DNA from 4 places in the Pseudomonas citronellolis genome. Region 1 is predicted to be linked to each of the others. Evidence: riboswitches for the same ligand, from Rfam matches in the RefSeq annotation. Region 1 holds a riboswitch; each other region holds the start of a gene.
The links. Region 1 has a riboswitch for cobalamin ahead of cobO (cob(I)yrinic acid a,c-diamide adenosyltransferase). Riboswitches for the same ligand answer to the same signal wherever they lie in the genome.

Region 1 (6,974 bases):
CGCGGTCTGCTCTACGGCCTGCGCAGCGCCCTGGCGTTCCTCTGCGTGTCGGCCTTCTGGCTGGCCACGGCCTGGCCCAGCGGCCTGGGCGCGGTGTCCATCACCGGCGTGGTGCTGAGCCTGTTCGCCAGCCGCGACAACCCGGCCGGCGCCGGGCTGAACTTCCTGCGCGGCATCGTCCTGTCGGTACCTTTTGCCGGCGTCGCAGGCCTGGTGATACTGCCGTTGTGCGATGGCTTCCCGGCGTTGGCGCTGGTGCTGGGCGTGCCGCTGTTCATCGCCGCGCTGTGCATGACGCGGCCGCCGATCGCCGCCATCGCCTCGTCCTTCTGCATCTTCTATGTGAAGAACATCGGGCCGAGCAACGCGATGAGCTACGACCTCGGCCACTTCCTCAATTCGGCGCTGGCCACCGTGATCGGCGTGGCCTTCGCCGTGCTGGTGTTCAACCTGGTGCGCCTGGCGCCCGGGCAGCGCCATTACCGCCGCGTGCTGGCGGCCATCCTCGCCGACCTCGCGCGGCTCACCCGCGGTCCGTTGCCGCCGCTGGAGGTCTGGTTCGACGGCCGCAGCGCCGACCGCCTGCTGCGCCTGGCGCAGTTCTACAAGAACCTGCCGGCCGAGCGCCGCGCGCGCTGGCGCGGCGGCCTGCTGGCGCTGGACCTGGGCGACGAGCTGCTGTTCCTGCGCGCGCGCCTGACCGCTGCCCGCGGCCCCGTGCGCCGGGCCCGCGACGCCTACCTGCTGTGTTTGCACGACCTGCTGCTCGCCGGCGGCCCGCGCGCCGGCCGCGAGCAGGCCCTGCAGGCGGCCAGCGTGGCGCTGTTCAAGGCCCTGGAAAACGACCACCGGCTGCCGGCCGAGGACCGCGAACTGGCTCGCGCCACCCTGGTCCAGCTGCAGTTCATCTGGCTGCGCTGGTGCCGCCAGGACCCGGCCGCCGCGCCCGCGCAGCAGGCGCGACCCATCGCCGCCTCCGATTGACCGGCCACCCCGCCTGCCTCTAAGCTGCGCGCCTGCTACAGGTGCCCTCGGCCATGGCCGAAGGTGAAACAGGGAAGCCGGTGCAACCGAGCCAATTCGGTCATTCCGGCGCTGCCCCCGCAACGGTAGGCGAGTCACGCGGACGCAACAGCCACTGTGCCAACGGCATGGGAAGGCGCAGCCGCAGAGGTCCGGTGACCTTCACTCGCGAGCCCGGAGACCGGCCCGTAGCGACGACGACGCGCAGGAAGCCGTCGGGCGCTGCCCAGGCCGCGCTCCGATCGCCCCGCGTCATCCCGGTTTACTAGCCGCGCGGGTGAGAGCGGTGGAGCGATCAGGCAGATGAGCATTCTCCTTCCAGCCACGGCCCCGCGCCGCGCGGCTACTTTCCGTCGTCCCTCCCGCACGCCCCTTCAGCCCCGGTGCCTTGGCATCGCGAGCACGGCCGCCTTCGGCCAGGAGACCCAACGATGAGCGAATCCCCGGAAAAGGACGAGCGCCACCGCGCGCGCATGCAGCGCAAGAAGGACGTGATCGACGAGAAGATCGCCCAGGCCCGGGACGAGCGCGGCGTGCTGCTGGTGCTCACCGGCAACGGCAAGGGCAAGAGCAGCTCGGCCTTCGGCATGCTCGCCCGCGCCCTCGGCCACGGCATGCAGGCCGGCGTGGTGCAGTTCATCAAGGGCGCCGCGAGCACCGGCGAGGAAGCCTTCTTCCGCCGCTTCCCCGAGCAGGTGCGCTACCACGTGATGGGCGAGGGCTTCACCTGGGAGACCCAGGACCGCCGGCGCGACATCGAGAAAGCCCGGCAGGCCTGGGACGTGGCCCGCGAGCTGCTGGCCGACCCGGCCGTCGGCCTGGTGCTGCTGGACGAGCTGAACATCGCCCTCAAGCACGGCTACCTGGAGCTGGACGCCGTGCTGGCCGACATCGCCGCGCGCCCGGCGCACCAGCATGTGGTGGTCACCGGCCGCGCCGCCCAGCAGGGCATGATCGACGCCGCCGACACCGTCACCGAGATGGGCCTGGTCAAGCACGCCTTCAAGGCCGGCATCAAGGCGCAGAAAGGAGTGGAGTTCTGATGCCCCAGGCGCGCCAGTGCCCGGCGCTGCTGATCGCCGCTCCCGCCTCGGGGCAGGGCAAGACTACCGTCACCGCCGCCCTGGCCCGCCTGCACGCGCGCCAGGGGCGCCGGGTGCGGGTGTTCAAGGTCGGCCCGGACTTCCTCGACCCGATGATCCTCGCCCGCGCCAGCGGCGCGCCCGTGCACCAGCTCGACCTGTGGATGGTCGGCGAGGCGCAGAGCCGCCGGCTGCTCTGGGAAGCGGCAGGGGAGGCCGAGCTGATTCTCATCGAAGGGGTGATGGGCCTGTTCGACGGCACGCCCTCGGCGGCCGACCTGGCGCGCACCTTCGATGTGCCGGTGCTCGGCGTGATCAACGGCCAGGCCATGGCGCAGACCTTCGGCGCCCTGGCCGTGGGCCTGGCCACCTACCAGCCGGGCCTGCCGTTCTCCGGCGTGCTCGGCAACCGCGTCGGCAGCCAGCGTCACAGCGACCTGCTGCGCGACAGCCTGCCGGAGTGGATCCGCTGGTACGGCGCGTTGCCGCGCAGCGCCGACCTGGAGCTGCCCAGCCGCCACCTGGGCCTGGTGCAGGCCGAGGAACTGGCCGACCTGGACGCGCGCCTGGACGCCGCCGCCGACGCCCTGGCCGCCAGCAGCGCGGTGGACCTGCCGCCGCCGGTGAGCTTCGCGGCGCCCACCGAGCACGAACTGCAAGCGTCCCTGGCCGGCGTGCGCATCGGCGTGGCGCGGGATGCCGCCTTCGCCTTCCTCTACCAGGCCAACCTCGACCTGCTGCGCGAGCTGGGCGCCGAGCTGAAGTTCTTCTCGCCGCTCACCGACGAATACTTGCCGGAGGTGGATAGCCTCTATCTACCCGGCGGCTATCCGGAACTGCACCTGGCGCAGCTGGAGAACAACCGCGCCATGGCCGAGGCCATCCGCGCCCACCATGCCGCCGGCAAGCCGCTGCTGGCCGAGTGCGGCGGCATGCTCTACCTGCTCGATGGCCTGACCGACGCCGAGGGCCGCAGCGGTCGGCTGCTCGGCCTGCTGCCCGGCCGCGCCACCCTGCAGAAGCGCCTTGCCGCCCTGGCCCTGCAGGAGGTGGAACTGCCGGAAGGCCCGCTGCGCGGCCACACCTTCCACCATTCGCTGCTGGACAGCCAACTGGAGCCGGCCCTGCGCGGCACCTGCCCGAACGCCAAGCCGGTGGCCGAGGCGGTGTTCCGCCTGGGCCGCCTGACCGCGTCCTATATCCACTTCTACCTGCCGTCGAACCCGGCGGCCGCCGCCGCGATCTTCCGCCCATGAACGAGCACGCCTACAGCCCCGAGGAACGCGCGGCCATCTACCGCGCCATCGCCGAGCGCCGCGACATGCGCCACTTCAGCGGCGGCGAGGTGGCCCCGGCGCTGCTGGCGCGGCTGCTGGAAGCGGCGCACCAGGCCCCCAGCGTCGGCCTGATGCAGCCCTGGCGCTTCATCCGCATCACCCGCCCGGCACTGCGCGAGGCCATCCACGGCCTGGTGGAGGCGGAGCGGGTGAAGACCGCCGAGGCCCTGGGCGAGCGCTCTGAGGAATTCATGCGGCTGAAGGTCGAGGGCATCCGCGACTGCGCCGAGCTGCTGGTGGCGGCCCTGGCGGACGGCCGCGAGGCCCACGTCTTCGGCCGCCGCACCCTGCCGCAGATGGACCTGGCCTCGCTGGCCTGCGCCATCCAGAACCTCTGGCTGGCGGCCCGCGCCGAAGGCCTGGGGCTGGGCTGGGTGTCGCTGTTCGATCCCGCCGCCCTGGGCGAACTGCTCAGCCTGCCGGCGGGCAGCGAGGCGGTGGCGGTGCTCTGCCTGGGCCCGGTGGCGGAGTTCTACCCGGCGCCCATGTTGGCCCTGGAAGGCTGGCGCCAGCCGCGCCCGCTGAACGAACTGCTTTACGAAAATCACTGGGGAGAACGCCCATGAGTCTGGCCCTGCTGAGCGTTGCCGGCGTGGCCCTGGACGGCCTGCTGGGCGAGCCGAAGCGCTGGCACCCGCTGGTGGCCTTCGGCCGCCTGGCTGACCGCCTGGAGCGCCGCTTCAATCGCGCCCGAGTGCCATTGTCGACGGTTAGCACGGATAGCCCCCTCTCCCTTCAGGGGGGGCCGCCTTCCGGAGAGGGCCGGGGAGAGGGCGCTCTTCTTCCAACCTCCCCAACCTCCGATAACCACACCCCCGGCCTAGGCTGGCGCAGCCACGGCGTCACCGCCTGGGCCCTGGCCGTGCTGCCGCTGACCTTCCTCACCTGGCTGCTGACCCTGGTCCCGCACCTCGGCTGGCTGGTCTCCGCCATCGCCCTCTACGCCGCCATCGGCCTGCGCAGCCTGGGCGAGCACGCCGAACCCGTGGCCCTGGCCCTGCGCGACGGCGACCTGCCCGAGGCGCGCAAGCGTGTGGGCTACATGGTCAGCCGCGAGACCGCCGAACTGGACGACAGCGCGGTGGCCAAGGCCGCCACCGAATCGGTGCTGGAGAACGGCAGCGACGCGGTGTTCGCCGCGCTCTTCTGGTTCGCCGTGGCCGGCGCGCCGGGCGTGGTGCTGTACCGCCTGAGCAACACCCTGGACGCCATGTGGGGCTACCGCAACCCGCGCTTCGAACGCTTCGGCTGGGCCGCGGCGAAGATCGACGACGCCCTCAACTACATCCCCGCGCGCCTGGTCGCGCTGACCTACGCGCTGCTCGGCAACACCCGCCTGGCCCTGCGCAGCTGGCGCCGCCAGGCGCCGCAATGGGACAGCCCCAACGCCGGCCCGGTGATGGCCGCCGGCGCCGGTGCGCTCGGCGTGGCCCTGGGCGGCAACGCCGTCTACCACGGCGAACTGCATGAGCGCCCGCAACTGGGCGAAGGCCCGGCGCCAGGCGCCCGCGACATCTGGCGGGCCCTGGCCCTGGTGCGCCAGGGCGTGCTGCTGTGGCTGCTGGCGATCCTCGGCCTGGGGGCGCTGCTGCATGCTTGAGCACGGCGGAAAGCTGCGCGCGGCCGCGCAGCGCTACGGCATCGCGCTGGAGGGCTGGCTCGACCTGTCCACCGGCATCGCGCCCTGGCCCTGGCCGCTGGCGGACATCCCTGCCAGCGCCTGGCAGCGCCTGCCGGAAGAGGATGACGGCCTGGAGCAGGCCGCGCGCGATTACTACGGCTGTGACTCATTGCTGCCGCTGCCCGGCAGCCAGGCGGCGATCCAGGCCCTGCCGCGCCTGCGCGCACCGGGCCGGGTCGGCGTGCTCGCGCCTTGCTACGCCGAACACGCGGCGGCCTGGAAACAGCATGGCCATGAGCTGCTGGAACTGGCCGACGATGAGGTGGACGGCCTGGTCGACCAGCTCGACGTGCTGCTGCTGGTCAACCCCAACAACCCCACCGGCCGACGCTTCGACAGCCAATGCTTGCTGGCCTGGCACGAGCGCCTGCGCGCCCGCGGCGGCTGGCTGGTGGTGGACGAGGCCTTCATGGACTGCACCCCCGGCCACAGCCTGCTGCCCCTGGCCGGCGGCCAGCCGGGCCTGGTGGTGCTGCGTTCGCTGGGCAAGTTCTTCGGCCTGGCCGGCGCGCGCCTGGGCTTCGCCTTCGCCGAGCCGGCGCTGCTGCGGGGCCTGGCCGAATTGCTCGGGCCCTGGGCGGTGAGCGGGCCGACGCGCTGGGTGGCCCGGCACGCCCTGGCCGACCATGCGCGGCAAGGTGAACGCCGCGCAGCGCTGGAGCAGGCCGGCGCACGCCTGGCCGCGCTTCTGAAAACGCACCGGTTGCTGACCCAGGGCACCGCGCTGTTCCAGTGGCTTGCCTACCCTCGGGCCGGCGAACTGCACGAGCACCTGGCCCGCCGCGGCATCCTCGTGCGCCTCTTCGACAGTCCGCCGAGCCTGCGCTTCGGCCTGCCCGCCGACGAAGCCGGCTGGCAGCGCCTGGACCAGGCCCTCGGCGAATGGAGCCCGACATGACCACCGGCACTACTTTAATGGTGCAGGGCACTACTTTAATGGTGCAAGGCACCACCTCCGACGCCGGCAAGAGCACCCTGGTGACCGCGCTGTGCCGCTGGCTGCGCCGCCAGGGCGTGGCGGTGGCGCCGTTCAAGCCGCAGAACATGGCGCTGAACAGCGCGGTGACGGCCGATGGCGGCGAGATCGGCCGCGCCCAGGCGGTGCAGGCCCAGGCTTGCCACCTGGCGCCGCACACCGACATGAACCCGGTGCTGCTCAAGCCCAACAGCGACGTGGGCGCCCAGGTCATCATTCACGGCCGCGCGGTGACCAGCATGAACGCCGCCGCCTATCACGATTACAAAAGGGTCGCCAAACAGGCTGTGCTGGAGTCCCACGAGCGCCTGCTCGACGCCTACCAGGTGGTGATGGTGGAAGGCGCCGGCTCCCCGGCGGAAATCAACCTGCGTGCCAACGACATCGCCAACATGGGCTTCGCCGAGGCGGTGGACTGCCCGGTGATCCTCATCGCCGACATCGACCGCGGCGGCGTCTTCGCCCATCTGGTAGGCACCCTGGAACTGCTTTCCGAGAGCGAGCGGGCGCGGGTGAAGGGCTTCGTCATCAACCGCTTCCGCGGCGACATCGCCCTGCTGCAGCCGGGCCTGGACTGGCTGGAGGAGCGCACCGGCATCCCGGTGCTGGGCGTGCTGCCCTACCTGATGGACTTCCACCTGGAAGCCGAGGACGCCATCGACACCCGCCAGGCCGCCAAGGCCGGGGAAAGCCTGAAGGTGGCGGTGCCGGTGCTGCCGCGCATCAGCAACCACACCGACTTCGACCCGCTGCGCCTGCACCCGCAGGTGCAACTGATTTTCGTCGGCCCCGGCCAGCCGCTGCCGGCGGCGGACCTGGTCATCCTGCCCGGCTCCAAGAGCGTGCGCGCCGACCTGGCCTTCCTCCGCGCCCAG
Region 2 (6,974 bases), 790 kb from region 1:
CCGCCGCCTGGCCTGCCTCAGCGATACCACCGCGGGGTGTACACCCAATCGCCGCCACTGGCCCGCGGGAAGCGGCGGGTCAGCGACGAGCCGATGATCACCAGGGTGCGCATGTCCACCATCTCCGGCTGCAACTCGCCGAGGGTGAGCGTGCGCAGCGCCTCGGCCGGGCGGCCGATGTCGCGGCCGAGCACCACCAGGGTTTCCGGCGTGCGGTGCTGGCGGACGATCTCCAGGGCGCGGCCCAGTTGCCAGGGGCGGGCCTTGGAGATGGGGTTGTAGAAGGCCATGGCCAGGTCGGCGGCGCCGGCGTGGTCCAGGCGCTTTTCGATGACTTCCCAGGGCTTGAGGTTGTCCGACAGCGAGATCAGGCAGAAGTCGTGGCCCAGCGGCGCGCCGGCCTTGGCCGCGGCGGCCAGGGCGGCGGAGACGCCGGGCAGCACTTCCAGTTCGACGTTGTGCCAGTCGGCGTCGCTGCTTTCATGCAGCGCCTCGACCACCGCCGCGGCCATGGCGAACACGCCCGGGTCGCCGGACGACACCACCACCACCCGCCGGCCGCTGGCGGCCAGTTCGAAGGCGTGGCGGGCGCGCTGCATCTCCTCGCGGTTGTCGCTGCAGTGGCGCACCTGGTCCGCGCGCAGCGGTTCGGCCATCTTCACGTAGGTCTCGTAGCCGAGCAGGTCCTGGGCTTCGTCCAGGGCGCGGCGCACCGCCGGTGTCATGTGCTCGGCGGCGCCGGGGCCGAGGCCGATCACGCTCAGGCGCCCGCGTGGGCGGCCGATGCCGGCGGCCTGCTCGGGGGATTCGGCGAGGCGCAGGTGGATGCCATCCTGCGCCGCCGGCGAGGATTGCTCATCGATGAAGCGCAGCGGCACGTCGAGCGCCTTTGCGGCCTCGGCCAGGCTCGCATCGGCCATGTACCGGCGCGGAGCGAGCAGGGCGGCCAGGGCAGCCTCCGCCAGTCCGGACGCGTGCAAGGCCTGGCGGACTCGCTCGGCGAGGTTGTCCACAGGCGCGGCGACTTCCGCCAGCACCCGCCGTGGGTGGATCAGCAGTTCGTCGCGCTGCGCCGGGCGTGCCTCGCAGGTCACCCGCACGCTGCGCCTGGCGTCCTCGGCCAGCGGCAGGCGCGCTGCGGCCAGCCAGGGGGCGTCGCCGTCAATGCGCAGGCTTTCTCCACCCAGCAGGTCGGCGACGAAGCGCTTGCCCTGCTCGATGTCGGCCAGGGCGTAGCCTGGCGGCGGCTCCAGCAGGCAGGTGCCGAAGCGCAGCTCGCCGCTGGTGGTGATGGCCGGCGCCACGTCCAGCGCGGCGGCGATTTCCCGGGCCAGGCGGTTGACCCCGGCCAGGCCGCCCAGCAGCGGCACCACCGCGCTGCCGTCCTCGGCTACGGCCAGCACCGGTGGCTCCGCACCTTTTTCCTGCAGCGCCGGGGCCAGGCTGCGGATGACGATGCCGGCGGCGCACAGGGCGATGATCGGGGTGTCATTACGATAGAGCGCGCGCAGGGTGTCGCCGAAGTCCTGGTAGCTTTCCTCGGCGCCGTCGACGCGGCCCTGCAGGCCGTGGATGCGCGCCTGTGGATAAAGCGCCTGCAGGCGCCGGGCGGTGGCCAGGGCGCTGGCGCCGAGAATGACGATGGCGGGGGAGGCGTTCATCAACCGCGCCACCTCTGCCCGGGGATCACCACCATGGAGAAGTAGGGCGAGGCCATCGGGTCCACCTCGTCCAGCGGCACGATGCGCTGCTCGCGCATGGTTGCCCGTTCCACGTAGTGCGCGCCGCCGTCGCGGCCCAGTTCACGGAGCACGCGGCGGACCTTGTCGAAGTTGCGCCCGAGCTTCATCACCACCGCCGCGTCGGCGGCCGCCAGGCGCTGCTTCAGTTCGTCTTCCGGCAGCACGCCGGAGAGCACCGACAGGCTCTGGTTGCGGTACACCAGCGGCACGCCGAGCACCGCCGCGCTGCCCAGCATGGAGCACACGCCGGGCACCACTTCGGCCGGGTAGCGCTCGGCCAGGCGGTCGTGCAGGTACATGTAGGAGCCATAGAAGAACGGATCGCCCTCGCAGATCACCGCGACGTCGCGGCCGGCTTCCAGGTGGCCGGCGACCTGCTCGGCGGCGGTGTCGTAGAAGTCGCTGATGACGCCCTCGTAGGTCAGCGGCGGCTCCAGCTTCTCGGTGGTCACCGGGTACACCAGGGGCAGGCGCTGCTGGCTGTCGCCCAGGTGCTGCTCGATGATGCCGAAGGCGTTGCCGCCGTGGCCGGCGCGGTGCTTGGCCTTGGCCACGAAGTAGGCGACCACGGGCGCGGCTTGCAGCAGGCGCAGGGCCTTGAGGGTGATCAGCTCGGGGTCGCCGGGGCCGACGCCCAGGCCGAGCAGGCGGCCGGTCATCATTCCACCTCCGTGGCCAGGGCGTTCACCGCGGCGGCGGCCATGGCGCTGCCGCCGCGGCGGCCGCGGACGATGACGTAGGGCACGCCGCGGCTGTCGGCGGCGAGCAGGTCCTTGGATTCGGCGGCGCCGACGAAGCCCACCGGGAAGCCGAGGATCAGCGCCGGCTTCGGCGCGCCGGCGTCGAGCATTTCCAGCAGGTAGAACAGCGCGGTGGGGGCATTGCCGATCACCACCACGCTGCCTTCCAGGTGTTCGCGCCAGTGCTCCAGGGCTACCGCCGAGCGGGTGTTGCCCAGCTCGCGGGCCAGGGCCGGGACGTCCGCTTCGTTGAGCGTGCAGATCACCTCGTTGGCCGCCGGCAGGCGCGCGCGGGTGACGCCCTCGGCGACCATGCGCGCGTCGCAGAGGATCGGTGCGCCCGCCGCCAGGGCCGCGCGGCCGATGGCGCCGGCGCCGGGGGAGAAGCGCAGGTCCTGCACCACGTCGACCATGCCGCAGGCGTGGATCACCCGCACGGCGAGCTTTTCCAGGTCGGCGGGAATGGCCGAGAGGTCGGCCTCGGCGCGGATGGTGGCGAAGGACTGGCGGTAGATCGCCTGGCCGTCGCGGATGTAGTCAAGCATCGGGTAGGGCTCCGGGATCGCGCAGCCGGTCGGCCGCGGCGTCGAGGGTCAGGTCGCGCGCCAGCGGCTGGCCGAAGCCGGCGTGGCCGGGGGCGCGGCGGTAGAGGTCGTAGCGGCCGTCGGCGACGGCCAGCAGGGTCAGCGGCGCCACGTGGGCGGCGGCGCAGGAGCGCGGGCAGCCGCACAGGTGCACGCCGGCGGGCAGCGGCGCGCGCAGGCGTTCGGCCAGGCGCAGGGCGTCGGCCTTGGTGTCGGCCAGGCCGCGGGCGCAGCCGGCCGAGCCGCTGCAGGCCACCAGCCGGGACAGCGGCTGTGCGGCCGAGATGATCAGGCCCTGGCTGTCGAGTGCGGCGAGCACGGCGCTGGCGCGCGCAGCCGGCACGTTGGGCAGCAGCAGGCCCTGCCAGGGCGTCAGGCGCAGGCTGCCGTCGCCTTCGCGTTCGGCGAGATCGGCCAGTTCGCGCAGCAGCCCGCTGTGCAGGCGGCCGAGGACGAAGCCTGCGCCGACGCTGCACAGGCCGCCCTGGCGCTGCGGGCGGATGCCCAGGTGGGCGAAGGGCTCGACGGCGGCGCGGCGCCAGTCGGCCACGTCCTGTTGCAGCGGCAGATCGAGGCGCGCCAGCAGGTCTTGCGCGGGCACCTTCGCCAGCAACTGGCGCATGCGCGAGACGCCTTCTCCGGCCAGGTCGAGGAACAGGTTCAGCAGCGCCTCGACCAGGGCCGGCAGCTGTTCGCTGGCGACGGCGGCGAGCGCGGGTCTGTCCTGCGCGCGCAGCGGCGGGCAGCCGGCCAGGCCGAAGGCGAAGCGCCCGGCGTCCATGGCCGACAGCCAGATGTCGTGGGGGTGTTCGAGCATCGCCAGGGATTCGCCGCCATCCAGTTGCAGGGCGAACTTGGGCGACAGGCCGTGGAAGCGTGGCTCGTCCTGCAGCAGGTCGAGCAGCGTGGCGGCCAGCGGCGCGACATCCAGGGCCTGGGCCGGGTCGAGGCCGGCGGCGGGGCTGAGCAGCAGGTTGCGCACGTCGTCGGCGGCGGCCACCCGCGGGCCCAGCCCGGCCCGCAGCAGCTCGGCGGACAGCGCCGCGCCGGCGCCTTCGTGCACGCCGCGGATCTGCAGGTTGGCGCGGTTGGTCGCCTCCAGCACGCCGTCGGCATGGCGTTCGGCGGCGCGGGCGATGGCCCTGGCGCCGCTGGCGTCGAGGCGCCCGCCGGGCAGCTTGATGCGGCAGATGCCGCCATCGCCGGAAGCGACCACGCGCAGCAGCCCCGGGCAGGGCGACGGGCGGATTTCGACAGGGGGAACAGGCGGCAGATTCGGCACAGGGTCACCATGGCTGGGTCGCGGTGACCTTGCGGATCGCCCCTGATTGGGAGGATCTACAACATCGATACACCCCGCTCGATGCTTGCACACGCGACTGGTCCCGTCGGCAGGTCTCCTGGCTGGCAGGTCTTTGCCCGACGCGGCCTTCCCGGTTTCCCAGTGGCCAATGACGCGTGGACTCGCTGCTTACAGTTGCGGGGGCAGCCGCGCTTGGATGGCTCCTGCGCGTTCCCTCTTCGGCCCTGATGGGCACCGACGAAGGCTGTATTATGCCCGCTTTGCCCGACCCCTTGAAAACCCTGCCCGTCGAAACGCCGGCGGCGCAGTGTCGCAACGCAGAGGAACCCCCATGACGCCCTGGCTGACCATCGTCGGCATCGGCGAGGACGGCTATGCCGGCCTCGGCAAGACCGCCCGCCGCGCCCTGCTGGCGGCCAGCGATGTGTTCGGCGGCGAGCGCCAGCTGGCCCTGCTGCCGCCGTGCATCGGCGCGCAGCGCAGGCGCTGGCCGAGCCCCTTCGACATGGCGCCGTTGCTGGCGCGGCGCGGCACCCCCACCTGCGTGCTGGCCAGCGGCGACCCGCTGTTCTTCGGCGTGGGCGCGAGCCTCGCGCGGCAACTGCCGGCGGCGGAAATGCGCGTGCTGCCGGCGCCGTCCTCGGTGAGCCTGGCGGCGGCGCGGCTGGGCTGGGCGCTGCAGGACGTGGAGCTGCTGTCGCTGGTGGGCCGCCCGCTGGCGGCGCTGAACGCGCGCCTGCATCCGGGGCGCCGCCTGCTGGTGCTGTGCGCCGATGGCCGCAGCCCCGCAGCGGTGGCCGCGCTGTTGCGTGAACGCGGCTTCGCGCCGAGCCGGCTGAGCGTGCTGGAACACCTGGGCGGCGAGCGCGAGCGGCGCATCGACGGCCTGGCTGCCGACTGGTCGCTGGACGAGGCCGCTGCGCTCAACGTTCTGGCCATCGACTGCGTGGCCGGCGCCGATGCCCGGCGCCTGGCGCTGACCCCCGGCCTGCCCGACGACGCCTACCGCCACGACGGCCAGCTGACCAAGCGCGACGTGCGCGCGGTGACCCTCGCGCGCCTGGCCCCGGAGCCGGGCGAACTGCTCTGGGACGTCGGCGCCGGCTGCGGCTCCATCGGCATCGAGTGGATGCGCGCGCACCCCAGTTGCCGGGCCTTCGCCATCGAGGCCGAGGAAAGCCGTCTCGGGCACATCGCCCACAACCGCGACGCCCTCGGCGTGCCCAGCCTGCAACTGGTGGCCGGGCGCGCACCGGAAGCCCTGGAGGGCCTGGAGGCGCCGGACGCCATCTTCATCGGCGGCGGCGTCACCGTGCCGGGCGTGCTGGAGTATTGCTGGGATTGCCTCAAGCCCGGCGGCCGGCTGCTGGCCAACGCGGTGACCCTGCAGAGCGAGGCGGCCCTGGTCGGCTGGCGCGAACGCCACGGCGGCGAGCTGGTGCGCCTGCAGGTGGCCCAGGCGCAGCCCCTGGGCGGTTTCGACACTTGGCGCGCGGCCCTGCCGATCACCCTGCTGGCGGTGCGCAAGCCGTGAACGGCAAACGCATCCTGCTGCTGGGCGGCATCGGCGAGGCCCTGGCCATCGCCCGCCGCCTCGGTCCCGGTCACCTGTACAGCCTGGCCGGCCTGGGCAAGGTGCCGGACGACCTGGCCTGCCAGGTGCGTGTCGGCGGCTATGGTGGGGCAGAGGGCCTGGCGGATTTCATCGCCGGGCAGGGCTACGATCTGCTGCTCGACGCCACCCATCCCTATGCCGCGCAGATCAGCCGCAACGCCGCCCGCGCCGCGCAGCTGGCCGGCGTGTCCTGCTGGGCCCTACGCCGCCCCGGCTGGCAGCCCGGGCCCGGTGACGACTGGCGCGAGGTAGCAGGCTGGGCGCAGCTGATCGCCGCCCTGGCGCCGTTCCGCCGGCCGCTGTTCACCCTGGGGCGCGAGCCGCTGGAGCACCTCGGCGAAATTCCCGAACATCAGTTCTGGACCGTGCGCTGTTTGCAGAGCCTGCCCGGAACCGAACGCGCCGAGGTGCTGGGCGCGCGCGGGCCCTTCAGCCTGGAGGGCGAGCGCGAGCTGTTCGCGCGCCTGGGCACCGACGTGCTGGTGAGCAAGAACAGCGGCAGCCAGGCCACCGAGCCGAAGCTGCAGGTGGCGCGCGAGCGGGGCGTGCCGGTGCTGATCCTGGCGCGGCCGGAATTGCCCGAGGTGGATCGGCGGTTCGACAGCGTCGAGGCGTTGTGGATGGCGTTGGAGCCGCTTCTGTAGGGCCGGGTTCGCGAGCAAGAACTAGGCGTCCCCTCGCTCCTACGAAGAGCGTGTGTGCGCCGCCTATGGGAGCAACTGTCTTGCCCATCGCGCCGGGGCGCTTTCGTAGGATGGGTTGAGCATGCGAAACCCATGCTGCCATGGTGATGGGTATCGCTTCGCTCAACCCATCCTACGGGGGTGGAGGGTGCAGGGCTTGCTCGCGAACCGCCCGCCGACGCTCTAAGCTGCCCTTTTCGGCAAGGAGCCGGCAGATGCTGCGGATTCTCGGCAAGGCCTCATCGATCAACGTGCGCAAGGTGCTGTGGACCTGCGCCGAGCTGCAGCTTCCCTACGCCAGGGAAGA
Region 3 (6,974 bases), 2.7 Mb from region 1:
GACAGGTCGTGCAGCGGCGCGTTCATGCCCTGCAGCATCGGGCCGATGGCGTTCATGCCGCCGAGCCGCTGGGCGATCTTGTAGCCGATGTTCCCGGCCTCGAGACTGGGGAACACGAACACGTTGGCCGCCCCGCCCAGCGGGCTGCCGGGCACCTTCGCCGCGGCCACCTCGGGAACGAAGGCGGCGTCGAACTGGATCTCGCCGTCGACGCACAGCTCCGGCCGGCGCTCGCGCACAAGCTCGCAGGCCTGGCGCACCGCCTCGGCGTCGGCGTGCCTGGCGCTGCCGTGGCTGGAGAACGAGAGCATCGCCACCCGCGCCGGCTCGCCGGTCACCTGCTCGAAGCTGGCCGCCGAGGCCAGGGCGATGTCCGCCAGTTGCTCCACCGTCGGCCGCGGCACCACGCCGCAATCGGCGAAGGCCAAGGGGGCGCCGCCGTCCGCTGGCAGCATGAAGAACACCGAGGACAGCGTGCGGTTGCCCGGCGCCAGGCCGACCACCCGCAGGCCGGCGCGCAGCACGTCGGCGGTGGCACTGAGGTTGCCGGCGATGCACAGGTCGACCTGGCCGGCCGCCAGCAGCGCCGCGCCGAACCACAGCGGGTCGTGCAGTTGTTCCAGGGCCTGCTCGGGGCTGAGCTTGTCCTGGCGCCGGGCCAGGTCCTGGGCGAAGCCGTGCAGCCAGGGCGAGCGCGCGGGATCGATCAGCCCGAGGTCGCCCAGGCGGATGTGCCGCTCCAGGCAGTAGCCGCGCAGGGCGAAGGGGTTGCCCAGCAGCAGCGGCTCGGCCAGGCCCTCGGCCTTGAGGAACTGCGCCGCCTCGATGGCGCGGCGGTCCAGGGCGTCGGGGAAGACCACCCGCGGCGGGTTCTGCCGGGCGGCCCGGCGGCAGTCGTCGAACAGTTTCATGGGGCCTCTCCCTGCACGCGCCGGCTCAGTTCCGCGGCGCTCGGCCAGGGTTGCCCGCGCAGGTGCAGCAGGCTCAGCAGCATGGCCACGTAGAGCGCGCTGGACAGCCGGTTGAGGGCGTGCAGCAGGTCCGCGCGGCGCAGCTTGAAGCCGGTCTCCATGAACACCTGGGCGGCGCAGATTTCCACCTCGCGGACCTTGGCCCGCAGCAGGTTGAGCAGCGCCGGCGCGCGGCCGTGGCCGCACTCGGGCACCAGGTGGTCGTGGCCCAGGTATTTCAGCGGCGCGTGGGACAGGCGGTGCAGCACGGCCTCGTCGAGCCCGCCGACGGCGAACCCGGCCAGCTCCTCGTCCAGCACGTCGGCGCGCATCAGTTGGCCGAGCAGCGAACGGATGTCGGCCAGCCAGGCGGCCAGCTCGGCCGGCTCCGGCAGCTCCACCTGCAGCCACACCGCCAGGGCGATGGCCGCGTCCAGCTGGGCGCGGAACTGCAGGCGCGGGTCGTTCTTAGCCACCAGTTCGTGGGCGTTCAGATGGGTCATGCCGGCGGGCTTGTCGGCCGGCGCCGAGCCGCACAGCTGGCAGGTCGCGGCGACGCGCCGGGCGCTGCCGGTCAGCCCGTGCACCGCCTGCAGGCACGGCGCGCCGTCCGCGTCCGGCTCTTCGGTCGCCCGGTACAGGCGGCCCTGTTCGTCATGGAACTTCAGCGACAGGTGGCGCTCGTCGATCAGCGCGCGGGCGGCGGGGGTCAACCGCGCGTCGGCGGGCAGCCGCAGCTCGGTGCCTTCGCTCAGGCCGTGGCGCTCGCGCAGCCAGCTTTCGGTGATGAAAGTGCTCATGGCCGCCTCACTGTTCCTGCCAGTTGGCCGGCCAGGCCACGTAGAGGAAGCGCACCCGGCTGGGGGTGCCGAACTCGATGGCGCTGCCCTTGGGAATGAACAGCAGGTCGCCGGGCTGGCCCACCAGGGTCTCGCCGTTCTGGCGGATGTGCAGCTCGCCCTCCAGCACCAGGTCCACTTCGTCGTAGTTCAGCGTCCAGGGGAAGAAGGCGTTTTCCCACTGCATGAAGCCGGCGCCCATGCTGCTGCCGTCCTCGGCGCCGACCACGTCGGTGATGCCGATCTGGTATTCGCCCGGCACGCCTTCCAGGCGGCCGAAGCGCACGCTGCCGCCCTTCACCAGCTTGATCCCGCCGGCGCCGGTGCGCGCCTCGAAGGCCGCCCGGGCCACGCTGGCGCCGCCCTGTTGCGCGGCCTTGCGCACCAGTTGGTCGACCAGTTGCGCATCCACTTCGGCGGGCAGCCGCGCCAGCACCTCGGCGCGAATCCGCGTCAACTCGTCCTCGCTCGGCCCGGCCGCGGCCGGTTCACTCGCGGCCGCCGCCGGCTCGCCGGCCACCCGCTCGACCAGCGCCAGGCCAGCCTGCTCGGCGACCGTACGCGCCTCGGGGGTGACGATGCAGCGCGGCAGCTCCACGGCCAGGGAACTCTGCCCGGCGGCGATGGCTTCACGGATGTCGTTGGCGGTAATCAGCTTCTTCATCTCAACAGGTCCTCGATCGGATTCCGTGCGTTCAACAGCGCGCGCAGGCGCTCGATGCTGGCGGGGTCGTCGCTGGCGGTGTGGACGATCGCGCCGTCGATGCCGTGGGCGCGCAGCAGGCGCTCGATGGCGGGCAGGTCGACGCCGGGCAGGTCGCACTTGCTGATCACCCCGATCAGCCGCTTGCCGGCGTGGATGTCCAGCAGCCCGGGCGGCAGCCGGCACTCCGTCGCATCGGCGGGGTGCACGTAGACCAGGGTGTCGACGTCGTCGGTGCTGGTGATCAGCGCGCGGTACAGGCGCGGGTGGCTGACGAACTCGCCGGGGGTGTCCAGCGCGCCGCCGGGGCCGTAGTCCAGCGCCTGGGTCTTGCGCGCCGCTTCGGGGTTGCCGCACAGGGCATTGAACAGGGTGGTCTTGCCGGCTCCAACGCCACCGATCAGGGCATAACGCGGCGCGTCCATGGTCAGCTCCTGGTCACCGGGCAGACGCTGTAGTCCAGCAGCCGGCCGAGGGCGGCGCAGGTCTGCGCCAGCGCCTCCTCCACCGCGCCGACGCTGCCGTGCAGCACCAGCGCGCCGCTGAAGCGGTCGAGGAAGCCGATGCGCACGTCGGCGGCCTTGGTGGCGAAGTCGCCGGCAATCATCGCGGTCTCGCCCGGGGTGAGGGTCATGATGCCGATGGCCTGCGCCCCAGGGACGCCGATCTTGCTCGACAGCTCCTCCTGGGGATGCGCGATCAGGTGCGCCAGGGTCACCTGCTTGCCCGGGACGAATTCCTGGATGATGCGCTCTTTGGACACGTGCTCCCCTCCTCTACTGCTTAGGAAGCTAACAAGTGCCCGGACGGCGGCCCTATCAAAATCCGGCAAAGTTTTCCGCCGCCCCGAAAGACCAGAAAACTCCTACAAAAACCGGCTGGAACGCCCGCGCGGCGCCGCATTGGCGGCTGCTGGCCGGAGCTTTCCGGCCGCGGTTCGCAGCGTGCTGAGTGACTTTGTCGCAGCCGCCGGGAAGCGCCCGGGCGCAGGCGGGGCGCCGCCATGGACGTGACGGACCGCAGAGGAAAGGGACGTCTGACGGACAGGTTCCGCATCGGCCCGACTTGCCCGGCCGCCGCGTTGTTCGTAAGGTGCGCACGTTTTCGTTCGAGGTAACGGGAAGCAGGTGAAAGGCCTGCGCTGCCCCCGCAACGGTAACCGACCGCAGGCCCCGTGCCTGCCGCGCTCCAATCCGCCACTGTGCGCCACGCATGGGAAGGCCGGGAGCGTGCGAGTCGGCAGCCCGGAGACCGCCCTCGACACGCATGACAGGTGTTGCGGAGGGCCGCACCTTCAAGCGCGGCCACTCCCGCCCTTGCCAGCCCTCCTCGAAAGTCCACTTTTGAGGAACCCCAGCGATGAAACTTTCCCGTCTTGCCCTGGCCGTCGCCGTGCTGCCCGCGGCGGCCTTCGCCGGCGACGATGCCGAACAGGCTTACCAACTGCCGTCGATGGTCATCACCTCGGCGCGCCAGGCCGAACCCCGCGGCCAGGCCACCGCGGCCAACACCGTCTTCACCCACGACGATATCGAGCGCCTGCAGGCGCGCAGCGTGCCCGAGCTGCTGCAGCGCGTGCCCGGCGTGCAGCTGAGCAACGCCGGCGGCCTGACCAGCTACTTCCTGCGCGGCACCAACCCCGGCCAGACCCTGGTGCTGGTGGACGGCCAGCGCATCGCCTCGGCCAGCAGCGGCATCGCCCGCCTGGACTACCTGAGCATCGACAACATCGAGCGCGTGGAAGTGACCCGCGGCCCGCGCTCGGCGCTGTACGGCGCCGACGCCATCGGCGGGGTGATCCAGATCTTCACCCGCCGCGGCGAAGCCGGCCTGCACCCGCAAGTGCGCCTGGCCGCCGGCAGCAACGGCACCTTCCAGCGCAGCGCCTCGCTCGCCGGCGGCGACGAGCGCACCCGCTTCGACCTCGGCGCCAGCCTCGACGAGAGCCGCGGCTACGACTACACCCGCGACAACGTCGGCGCCGACAGCGACCACGACGGCCAGCGCAACAAGGCCGTGCACCTGAACCTGGACCACCGCCTGAACGACGACTGGAAGGCCGGCTTCAGCCTCAACGACCAGCGCGGCGACAGCGAATACGACGACGCCTACAGCTACGCCCCCGCCGAGCCCCACGACGAGTTCCGCGTCAGCAGCTACAGCGGCTACCTCGAAGGCCAACTGACCTCGATGTGGAACAGCCGCGTGGAGCTGGGCCGCAGCTTCGACCGCAACAAGGCCGTCGGCGCCGCCGAGGTATGGAACAACGGCACCCTGGAAACCACCCGGCATTCGGCCAGCTGGCTCAACCGCCTGCAGCTGGATACCCGCAACCAACTAGCCCTGGGCGCGGACTGGTACGAGGACAAGGTCGAGGGCAGCACCGCCTTCGCCGAGGACAGCCGCACCAACCACGCCTTCTTCGCCCAGCACAGCTTCAAGGGCGAGGCCTTCTCCACCGAGCTGGGCCTGCGCCACGACGACAACGAGCGCTACGGCTCGCAGAACAGCTGGAACGCCGCCTTCACCCTGCCGGTGGGCGCCAGCCAGAGCTGGGTCGCCAGCTACGGCGAGGGCTTCCGCGCGCCGACCTTCAGCGACCTCTACTACCCCGGCGCCAGCAACCCGGACCTGAAGGCCGAGACCTCGAAGACCTACGAGCTGCAATGGCGCGGCGACTTCGCCGGCACGCACCTGGAGGCCGCGCTGTACCGTACCGAGGTGGACGACCTGATCGCCTGGGACAGCGCCAGCAACATGCCGCAGAACATCGCCAAGGCGCGCATCGACGGCTTCGAGGCCAGCCTGGCCCGTGAGGTCCTCGGCTGGCAGGCCAACCTCGGCCTGAGCATCCTCGACCCGCGCGACCGCGACACCGGCCACACCCTGCCGCGCCGCGCCCGGCGCACCCTGAGCCTGGACCTGGACCGCCAGTTCGGCGCCTTCGGCGTCGGCGGCACCTGGCGCGCGCTGAGCAACAGCTACGCCGACGCGGCCAACCAGGACCGCCTGGGCGGCTACGGCGTGCTCGATGTGCGCGGCAGTTGGCAGTTCAGCGAAACCCTGCGCTGGGACCTGAAGCTGCAGAACCTGCTGGACCGCGACTACGCCCGCGCCAGCTACCAGCGCCCGACCGATCCCATGGGCTTCCCCAGCGAAACCCTGCACTACAAGGAAGCCGGCCGCACCGCGCTGCTGGCGCTGACCTGGACGCCGGAGTTGTAGCCATCGCGGGCAGGGCCCGCTCCTACGAAGAGCACCTCGTCACGGCCCAGTAGGGGCAACTGTCTTGCTGACCGCGCCGAGGCGCTCTTCGTAGGATGGGTTGAGCCTGCGAAACCCATGCTGCCGTGGTGATGGGTATCGCTTCGCTCAACCCATCCTACGACGGCGTTTCTCCGCACTTCGAACGGACCTGGTCCACGATAGCCGGAACCACCGGCGCGTTTCGCGGATGAATCCTACGCAACCCCACCCACGCCATTCCAATGTAGGAGCGCGCCCTGCGCGCGATTTCGCGGGCAGGGCCCGCTCCTACAGGTTGCCGTGAGGCATGGCATTCTCACCCGTAGGAGCGGATTCATCCGCGATTCCGCCGGCAGGGCGGAGGCGCCCAGGCCAACCTTGGCGCCGCCGGGGATCGCCGTTAAACGGCGGATAACGCGGAGCGTTATTCGCCCTACGCATTCGCCATGCTGCACGGCATGTCCCCGTTGGGACAACTTGCGCCGAGGCGCGCTTCGTAGGATGGGTTGAGCCTGCGAAACCCATGCTGCCGTGGTGATGGGTATCGCTTCGCTCGACCCATCCTACGACGGCGTTTCTCCGCACTTCGAGCGGACCTTGTCCGCGATAGCCGGAACCACCGGCGCCATTCCAATGTAGGAGCGGATTCATCCGCGATTCCGCCGGCAAGGCGGACGGCGCCCAGGCCAACCTCGGCGCCGCCGGGGATCGCCGTTAAACGGCGGATAACGCGGAGCGTTATTCGCCCTACGCCAACACCCCGGCCAGGCGTCCCAGGGCTGCGCAATCCACGGCGTGCCAGTCGCTCAGTTCCGGCCAGGGGTTTTCCGCCAGGTTGACCAGCGCCGTGTAGCTGCCCGCCGCGCGGCCGCATTCCAGATCGAAGCGGTAGTCGCCGACCATCAGCATCTCCCTGGGCTGCACGCCCCAGCGCTCGGCCAGGTGCAGCAGGCCGTCGGGGTTGGGCTTGGGCCGGGCTTCGCCGCGGCCGAGGATGTCGCCAGTGGCGAAGCAGTCGCCCAGGCCGATGGCCTGCAGGGTCACCAGCGCCAGCTCGTGGGCGTTGCGGGTGAGGATGCCGAGGCGGTAGCCGGCCTCGTGCAGCGCGCGCACCAGGTCCACCGCGCCGGGCGCGGCGGTGGAGGCCAGCGCCAGCTCGCGTTCGTGCTCCAGCAGCCAGGCGTGCTTGGCCGCCGCCTCGGCCGCGGGCAGCGCCGCCAGGTGGGTGAGGATGTC
Region 4 (6,974 bases), 780 kb from region 1:
TATACAACGACGACTCGCCGCCCCCCTCCGCCGCCAGCACCCGCCCGACCAGAATCAGCGCAGTCCGCTTGAAGCCCTTGGCCCGGGCCTTGGGCAGGATGTCTCCGAGGGTGCCGCTGACCTGGTCCTGATCCGGCCAACTGGCGCGGTGGATCACCGCGATCGGGCAGTCCGCGCCGTAGTGCGGCAACAGCTCCGCGACGATCTTCTCCAGCTGGCCCACGCCCAGGTGGATGGCCATGCTCGCCCGGTGCCGCGCCAGGTCGCCCAGGGATTCCCCCTCGGGCATCTTCGTGCGGCTGGCGTAGCGGGTGAGAATCAGCGTCTGCGACACCTCCGGCAGCGTCAGCTCGCAGCCCAGCAGCGCGGCGCAGGCGGCAGTTGCAGTGACGCCGGGGACGATCTCGTAGGGAATGCCGAGCCGGCGCAGGTGCTGGATCTGCTCGCCGATGGCGCCGTACAGCGAAGGGTCGCCGGAATGCACGCGGGCCACGTCCTGGCCTTTCGTGTGGGCCTCGGCCAGCAGCGCGACTATCTGCTCCAGATGCAACTCGGCGGTGTTCACCACCACCTCGGCGCCGTGCCCTTCGAGCACCGCCTCGGGCACCAGCGAGCCGGCGTAGAGGATCACCGGGCAGCTGCGCAGCAGACGCTGGCCCTTGACCGTGATGAGCTCGGGATCGCCGGGGCCGGCGCCGATGAAATAGACCGTCATGGGCGTTTCGCTTCGGATCGGGAAAGGCGCAGTCTACCCCAGCCCGCTATCCCATCAGAGCCGGCGCCATGGCCAGCGCGCAGGTGGCGTTGGCGCTGCGCCGCTTGGGCACCACCAGCCGCGCCGGGCCCTCGGCCAGCGCTTCGGCCAATGCCAGGGCAGCAGCCTCAGCCACGCCAGCGCTGCCGGTGACCTGGCGAGCCCGCTCGGAAGTGGAAGTCAGCCGCTGCTCATATGGCGCCAGGCGCTGCGCATCCAGCAGTTCCAGGGGTAGGCGCAGTTGCCGCGACAGGTCGCGCAGGCCGCCTTCCAGGGCCTTGGCCTCGCTGCTGGCCAAGGCGCTCAGCGCCGCCTCGTCGAGGCCGGCCTCGCGCAGGCAGGCGCGCAGCAGGGCGAGCAGTTCGTCGGCGCCGCAGCCACGGCGGCACCCCAGTCCGGCAACCAGTATCACGCGGGCGATCCTTCCACGGGCAATCGCCGGGCAGCACAGCACGGCCCAGGCAGAGCGTCAACCGGCCCGGCGGCGATTGACCGCCCGCCGGGCACTGCGTAGCCTTTGCCGCTTCGAGGTTCTCCGGCCCGGCGCCGGAGCTAAGAGGGAACGTGGTCAAGGCCACGGCTGCCCCCGCAACTGTGAACGATCCAAACCCCTTCGAATGCCACTGCCCACGGGCGGGAAGGCGAAGGCCAGGCGCAAGCCGGATCGTGAGCCAGGAGACCTGCCTCGAACCAGCATTACCACAACCGGGCGGGGTGATCCGGTGGCGGCTTCCGACGCGCGGAACCTCCGTGCGCGCGCCTCTGCCTCCCGCCATCGCAGCGCAGAGGCGACCATGCAAACCCTGGCCAAGCTCCCCGTCACCATCGTCACCGGCTTCCTAGGCGCCGGGAAGACCACCCTGCTCCGGCACATGCTCGACAACGCCGAAGGTCGCCGCATCGCGGTGATCGTCAACGAGTTCGGCGAACTGGGCATCGACGGCGAAATCCTCAAGCAATGCTCCATCGGCTGCAGCGAAGAAGAAGCCGTGGGCCGCGTCTTCGAACTGGCCAACGGCTGCCTGTGCTGCACCGTGCAGGAAGAATTCTTCCCGGTAATGCGCGAACTGGTGGCGCGTCGCGGCGAGCTGGACCAGATCCTCATCGAGACCTCCGGCCTGGCCCTGCCCAAGCCCCTGGTGCAGGCCTTCCAGTGGCCGGAAATCCGCAATGCCTGCACGGTCGACGCGGTGATCACCGTGGTCGACAGCCCGGCAGTGGCCGCCGGCACCTTCGCCGCGCATCCCGAGCAGGTGGACGAGCAGCGCAGGCAGGACCCGAACCTGGACCACGAATCGCCGCTGCACGAGCTGTTCGAAGACCAGTTGGCCAGCGCCGACCTGGTGGTGCTGAACAAGGCCGACCTGCTCGATGCCGACGCCCTCGCGCAAGTGCGCGCGCACGTATCCGAAGAACTGCCGCCGGCGGTGAAGATCGTCGAAGCCAGCGCCGGCCAGCTGCCGCTGTCGGTGCTGCTGGGGCTCAACGCCGAGGCCGAGCTGCACATCGACAGCCGCCCCACCCACCACGACCACGAAGGCCATGGGGACCACGACCACGACGAGTTCGACTCCTTCCACGTCGACCTCCCGGAAGTGCAGGAACAGGCCCTGCTCGCCGCCCTCGGCCAACTGGTGGAGCGCCACGCGGTGCTGCGCGTCAAGGGCTTCGCGGCCATCCCCGGCAAGCCCATGCGCCTGCTGGTGCAAGGCGTGGGCAAGCGCTTCGACAAGCACTTCGACCGCCAGTGGCTGAGCGACGAAACCCGCGCCACCCGCCTGGTGGTGATCGGCCAGGAGCTGGACCAGGCCGCCATCGCCAACGAGTTGCGCACCGCGCTGGCGTGAATACCCTCACCCCCAACCCCTCTCCCGGAGGGAGAGGGGGGCTGATCCGGCGCTTCGCCGATATGCCAGCGCACGAGCACGGGCCATGCCCATCGGTAAGCACAATGTCCGCGCGCACACCGAACCGGCCCCCTCTCCCTTCAGGGAGAGGGCTGGGGAGAGGGCGCTCCTGACCGAGCGAAAGAGGTCCCCCGCATGCACCTGCTGCGCACCCAACCCGGCGGCTTCGTCCCCGACGACGGCATCGCCCACCTGGCCCAGACGCCCGCCGAGCTGGTCATCCTCTGCAGCGGCGACTCGCACCTGGCGCTGCTCGCCGAGGCCGCCCGCGCACTGCCCGACGACTACCCGAGCCTGCGCCTGGCCAACCCCATGCAGTTGCAGAACCACGCCTCGGTGGACCTCTACGTCGACGAGGTGCTGCGGCACGCCAAGGTCATCCTGATCTCGGTGCACGGCGGCGTCGGCTACTGGCGCTACGGCATCGAGCAACTGGTGGCCCTGGCCGGGCGCGGCGCCACGCTGATCCTGGTGCCCGGCGACGACAAGCCCGACCCCGAACTCAGCGCGCTGTGCAGCGTGCCCCCCGAGGAGGCCGAACGCCTCTGGCAGTACCTGCGCCAGGGCGGCCTGGACAACGCCCGGCAGTTCTTCGCCAACCTGGCCAGCCAGTACCTGGACCGCGCCTATCCCTGGAACGAACCGCGCGCCCTGCCCCGCGTCGCCCTGCACCATCCCGGCCACGCTGAAGCCACCCTCACCCACTGGCAGGCCGAGTGGAACCCCGGCTGGCCGGTGGCGGCGCTGCTGTTCTACCGCACCCACCTGCAAGCGGCGAACACCGGCTTCATCGACACCTTCTGCGCCAGCCTGCGCGCGCAGCAGCTCAACCCGCTGCCGATCGCCGTGGCCAGCCTCAAGGAAGCGGCCTGCCTGGAGCAGGTCGAGGCGCTGCTGGACGAGGCCTGCGCCGAGCTGATCATCAACACCACCGGCTTCGCCCAGTCCAACCCGGACGCGCCCCAGGCCCGCCCGTTCCGCCGCGACGTGCCGGTGCTGCAAGCCATCTGCTCGCTGGACAACCTCGAACTGTGGCGCGCCAACGCCCAGGGCCTGGGCCCGCGCGACCTGGCCATGCACGTGGCGCTGCCGGAGCTGGACGGCCGCCTGATCACCCGCCCCGTCAGCTTCAAGGGCCTGGCCTGGCGCAGCGAGCGCAGCCAGAGCGACGTGGTCTGCTACCTGGCGCACCGCCCGGGCATGGACTTCGTCGCCGAGCTGGCGCGGCGCTGGGTGCTGCTGGCGCGCAAGGCCAACGCCGACAAGCGCGTGGCGCTGATCCTGGCCAACTACCCGACCCGCGACGGGCGCATCGGCAACGGCGTCGGCCTGGACACGCCCGCCGCGGCGCTGAACATCCTGCGCGCCATGGAAGCCTCGGGCTACCCGGTGGTCGGCCTGCCGGAGACTGGCGATGCGCTTATCCACAGCCTGCTCGGCGGCGTGAGCAACGACCTCGACAACCTCGACCTGCGCCCCTGCGCCCAGAGCCTGGCGCTGGCCGACTACCTGGCCTGCTTCGCGCGCCTGCCCGAGGCCAACCAGCGCGCCGTGCGCGAGCGCTGGGGCGAGCCCGAGCAGGACCCGATGCACCGCAACGGCCGCATGATGGTCGCCGGCCTGCGCCTGGGCCTGGCCTTCGTCGGCATCCAGCCGGCGCGCGGCTACCAGCTCGACCCGGCGGCCATCTACCACGACCCGGCGCTGGTCCCGCCGCACGGCTACCTGGCCTTCTACTTCTGGCTGCGCGAGGCCTTCGGCGCCGACGCGGTGATCCACGTCGGCAAGCACGGCAACCTCGAATGGCTGCCGGGCAAGGGCGTGGGCCTGTCCGAGGAATGCTGGCCGGACGCGATCCTCGGCCCGCTGCCGAACCTCTACCCGTTCATCGTCAACGACCCCGGCGAGGGCGCCCAGGCCAAGCGCCGCAGCCAGGCGCTGATCATCGACCACCTGATGCCGCCGCTGACCCGCGCCGAGAACTACGGCCCGCTGCGCGACCTGGAGCGCCTGGCCGACGAGTACTACGACGCCTCGCTGCTGGACCCGCGCCGCGCCGTGCAACTGCGCGGGGAAATCCTCGACGCGGTGCGCGCCGCCGCCCTGGACCGCGAGCTGGGCCTGCAACTCAACGACGACGAAGACAGCTGGTTGCCGCAACTGGACGCCTACCTCTGCGACCTCAAGGAATCGCAGATTCGCGACGGCCTGCACGTGTTCGGCGAATCGCCGGCAGGCCAGCTGCGCCGCGATACCCTGCTGTCGCTGGTGCGCATCCCCCGGGGCGACGGCAAGGGCGGCAACGCCAGCCTGCTGCGCGCCCTGGCGGCGGACCTGCAACTGGGCCGCGATCCGCTGGACAGCAACTTCGCCGAGCCCTGGGAAGGCCCGCGTCCCGAGGTGCTGCAAGCCGTCAGCGACGAACCCTGGCGCAGCAACGGCGACACCCGCGAGCGCCTGGAACTGCTGGCCCTGCAATTGATCGAGCACAACCTCGACGGCCCCGGCGAAGCCAGCGCGCTGGTCCTCCGGCAACTGCGGGAAAACGTGGCGCCGCTACTGGATGCCTGCGGCGCCAACGAGATCGGCCAGTTGCTCGCCGGGCTGGACGGCCGCTTCGTCCCCGCCGGCCCCAGCGGCGCGCCCAGCCGCGGGCGCCTGGACGTGCTGCCCACCGGGCGCAACTTCTTCACCGTGGACGTGCGCAACCTGCCCACGCCCACCGCCTACCGCCTCGGCTTCCAGTCCGCCAGCCGCCTGCTGGAGCGCCACCTGCAGGACCACGGCGACCACCTGCGCCAGCTCGGCCTTTCGGTGTGGGGCACGGCGACCATGCGCAGCGGCGGCGACGACATCGCCCAGGCCCTGGCGCTGCTCGGCGTGCGCCCGGTGTGGCAGGCCGGCAGCCAGCGCGTGGAAGACTTCGAGATCCTGCCGCTGAGCCTGCTCGACCGCCCGCGGGTGGACGTGACCCTGCGCGTCTCCGGGTTCTTCCGCGACGCCTTCGCCAACCTCATCCGCCTGTTCGACGCCGCGGTGCAAGCCGTGGCCGCGCTGGACGAGCCGGAAGACCTGAACCCCCTGGCCGCCCGCGTGCGCGCCGAAAGCACGCAACTGCAAGCCAGCGGCGTGACCGAGGAAGAAGCCCGGCGCCAGGCCGGCTGGCGCATCTTCGGCGCCCAGCCCGGCGCCTACGGCGCGGGCGTGCAAGGGGTGATCGAGGAACGCAACTGGGAAAACCGCGCCGACCTCGCCGCGGCCTACCTCAACTGGGGCGGCTACGCCTACGGCGCCGGCGACGACGGCACCCCGGCCCGCGAGCGCTTCGCCCAGCGCCTGGACGGCCTGCAGGCGGTGCTGCACAACCAGGACAACCGCGAGCACGACATCCTCGATTCCAACGACTACTACCAGTTCCAGGGCGGCATGCTCGCCGCCGCCGAAGTCATCCAGGACCGCCGCGTGGCCAGCTACCACGGCGACCACAGCCAGCCGGACAACCCGCGCATCCGCACGCTGAAGGAAGAACTCGGCCGCGTGCTGCGCGCCCGCGCGGTGAACCCGAAATGGATCGCCGGGATGAAGCGCCACGGCTACAAGGGCGCCTTCGAAATGGCCGCCACGGTGGACTACCTGTTCGCCTTCGACGCCACCAGCGAACTGGTGGAAGACCACCAGTACCAGCTACTGGCCGACGCCTACCTGCTGGACGAAGACACCCGCGAGTTCATCCAGCGCCACAACCCCGAAGCCCTGCGCGACATGGCCGAACGCCTGCTGGAGGCGCAGCAGCGTGGGCTTTGGCAGGAGCCTGGGGAGTATCGCGAGGCGTTGGAGAACATTCTGGTGGATAGCGAGGAGCAGTGAGGCGCGTGCTGGCTCTTCGTAGGAGCGAGCTTGCTCGCGAACAGGGGCTCGCCGGCGACTCCAGTGTTTTCGGCTGAGTCCGCCCCCTCTCCCCAGCCCTCTCCCTGAAGGGAGAGGGGGCTAGTCCGCGCCGAGAGGAGGAGTGGTTTCTGCCGGAAACCTTCGGCGCTGCCGGCTAACTCCGAAATACCCGAGCACACCGAACGGTCCCCTCTCCCTTCAGGGCGGGGCGCGCAGCCGAGGGTTAGGGAGAGGGCGCTCTCATACCTGGCACCGACACGACCGGGAAACTCCCTTCGCGAGCAAGCTCGCTCCTACAGGCATCCAGTAACGTAGGGCGTATAACCGTTCGCGGTTATACGCCCTACGCCGAGCCCATTACCCCCGCCGCAACCGCCCCGCCGCATCCAGCAACAACGCCTCGGTCCCACCCCACCCCAGGCACC

Region 2: linked by a shared signal. The riboswitch ahead of cobG (precorrin-3B synthase) and the one ahead of cobO (cob(I)yrinic acid a,c-diamide adenosyltransferase) in region 1 are both predicted to bind cobalamin.
Region 3: linked by a shared signal. The riboswitch ahead of PcP3B5_RS25990 (TonB-dependent receptor domain-containing protein) and the one ahead of cobO (cob(I)yrinic acid a,c-diamide adenosyltransferase) in region 1 are both predicted to bind cobalamin.
Region 4: linked by a shared signal. The riboswitch ahead of cobW (cobalamin biosynthesis protein CobW) and the one ahead of cobO (cob(I)yrinic acid a,c-diamide adenosyltransferase) in region 1 are both predicted to bind cobalamin.

What each region holds. Positions count from the first base shown of each region.
Region 1 covers NZ_CP014158.1:1,660,927-1,667,900, forward strand. The annotation lists gene PcP3B5_RS07560 (FUSC family protein) at 1-984, shown strand, start outside; cobalamin riboswitch at 1,007-1,227, shown strand; gene cobO (cob(I)yrinic acid a,c-diamide adenosyltransferase) at 1,455-2,066, shown strand; gene PcP3B5_RS07570 (cobyrinic acid a,c-diamide synthase CobB) at 2,066-3,361, shown strand; gene bluB (5,6-dimethylbenzimidazole synthase) at 3,358-4,008, shown strand; gene cbiB (adenosylcobinamide-phosphate synthase CbiB) at 4,005-5,042, shown strand; gene cobD (threonine-phosphate decarboxylase CobD) at 5,035-6,021, shown strand; gene PcP3B5_RS07590 (cobyric acid synthase) at 6,039-6,974, shown strand, end outside.
Region 2 covers NZ_CP014158.1:870,286-877,259, forward strand. The annotation lists gene cobJ (precorrin-3B C(17)-methyltransferase) at 18-1,661, opposite strand; gene PcP3B5_RS04015 (precorrin-2 C(20)-methyltransferase) at 1,661-2,404, opposite strand; gene PcP3B5_RS04020 (precorrin-8X methylmutase) at 2,401-3,027, opposite strand; gene cobG (precorrin-3B synthase) at 3,020-4,348, opposite strand; cobalamin riboswitch at 4,440-4,623, opposite strand; gene PcP3B5_RS04030 (bifunctional cobalt-precorrin-7 (C(5))-methyltransferase/cobalt-precorrin-6B (C(15))-methyltransferase) at 4,701-5,903, shown strand; gene PcP3B5_RS04035 (cobalt-precorrin-6A reductase) at 5,900-6,628, shown strand; gene PcP3B5_RS04040 (glutathione S-transferase family protein) at 6,883-6,974, shown strand, end outside.
Region 3 covers NZ_CP014158.1:5,931,135-5,938,108, forward strand. The annotation lists gene PcP3B5_RS25965 (phosphate acetyltransferase) at 1-911, opposite strand, end outside; gene eutT (ethanolamine utilization cob(I)yrinic acid a,c-diamide adenosyltransferase EutT) at 908-1,750, opposite strand; gene eutQ (ethanolamine utilization acetate kinase EutQ) at 1,758-2,453, opposite strand; gene PcP3B5_RS25980 (EutP/PduV family microcompartment system protein) at 2,450-2,917, opposite strand; gene eutS (ethanolamine utilization microcompartment protein EutS) at 2,920-3,255, opposite strand; cobalamin riboswitch at 3,566-3,765, shown strand; gene PcP3B5_RS25990 (TonB-dependent receptor domain-containing protein) at 3,852-5,717, shown strand; gene PcP3B5_RS25995 (HAD family hydrolase) at 6,486-6,974, opposite strand, start outside.
Region 4 covers NZ_CP014158.1:881,062-888,035, reverse strand. The annotation lists gene cobM (precorrin-4 C(11)-methyltransferase) at 1-715, opposite strand, end outside; gene PcP3B5_RS04070 (cobalamin biosynthesis protein) at 762-1,166, opposite strand; cobalamin riboswitch at 1,266-1,456, shown strand; gene cobW (cobalamin biosynthesis protein CobW) at 1,549-2,601, shown strand; gene cobN (cobaltochelatase subunit CobN) at 2,797-6,528, shown strand; gene PcP3B5_RS04055 (3-deoxy-7-phosphoheptulonate synthase) at 6,907-6,974, opposite strand, start outside.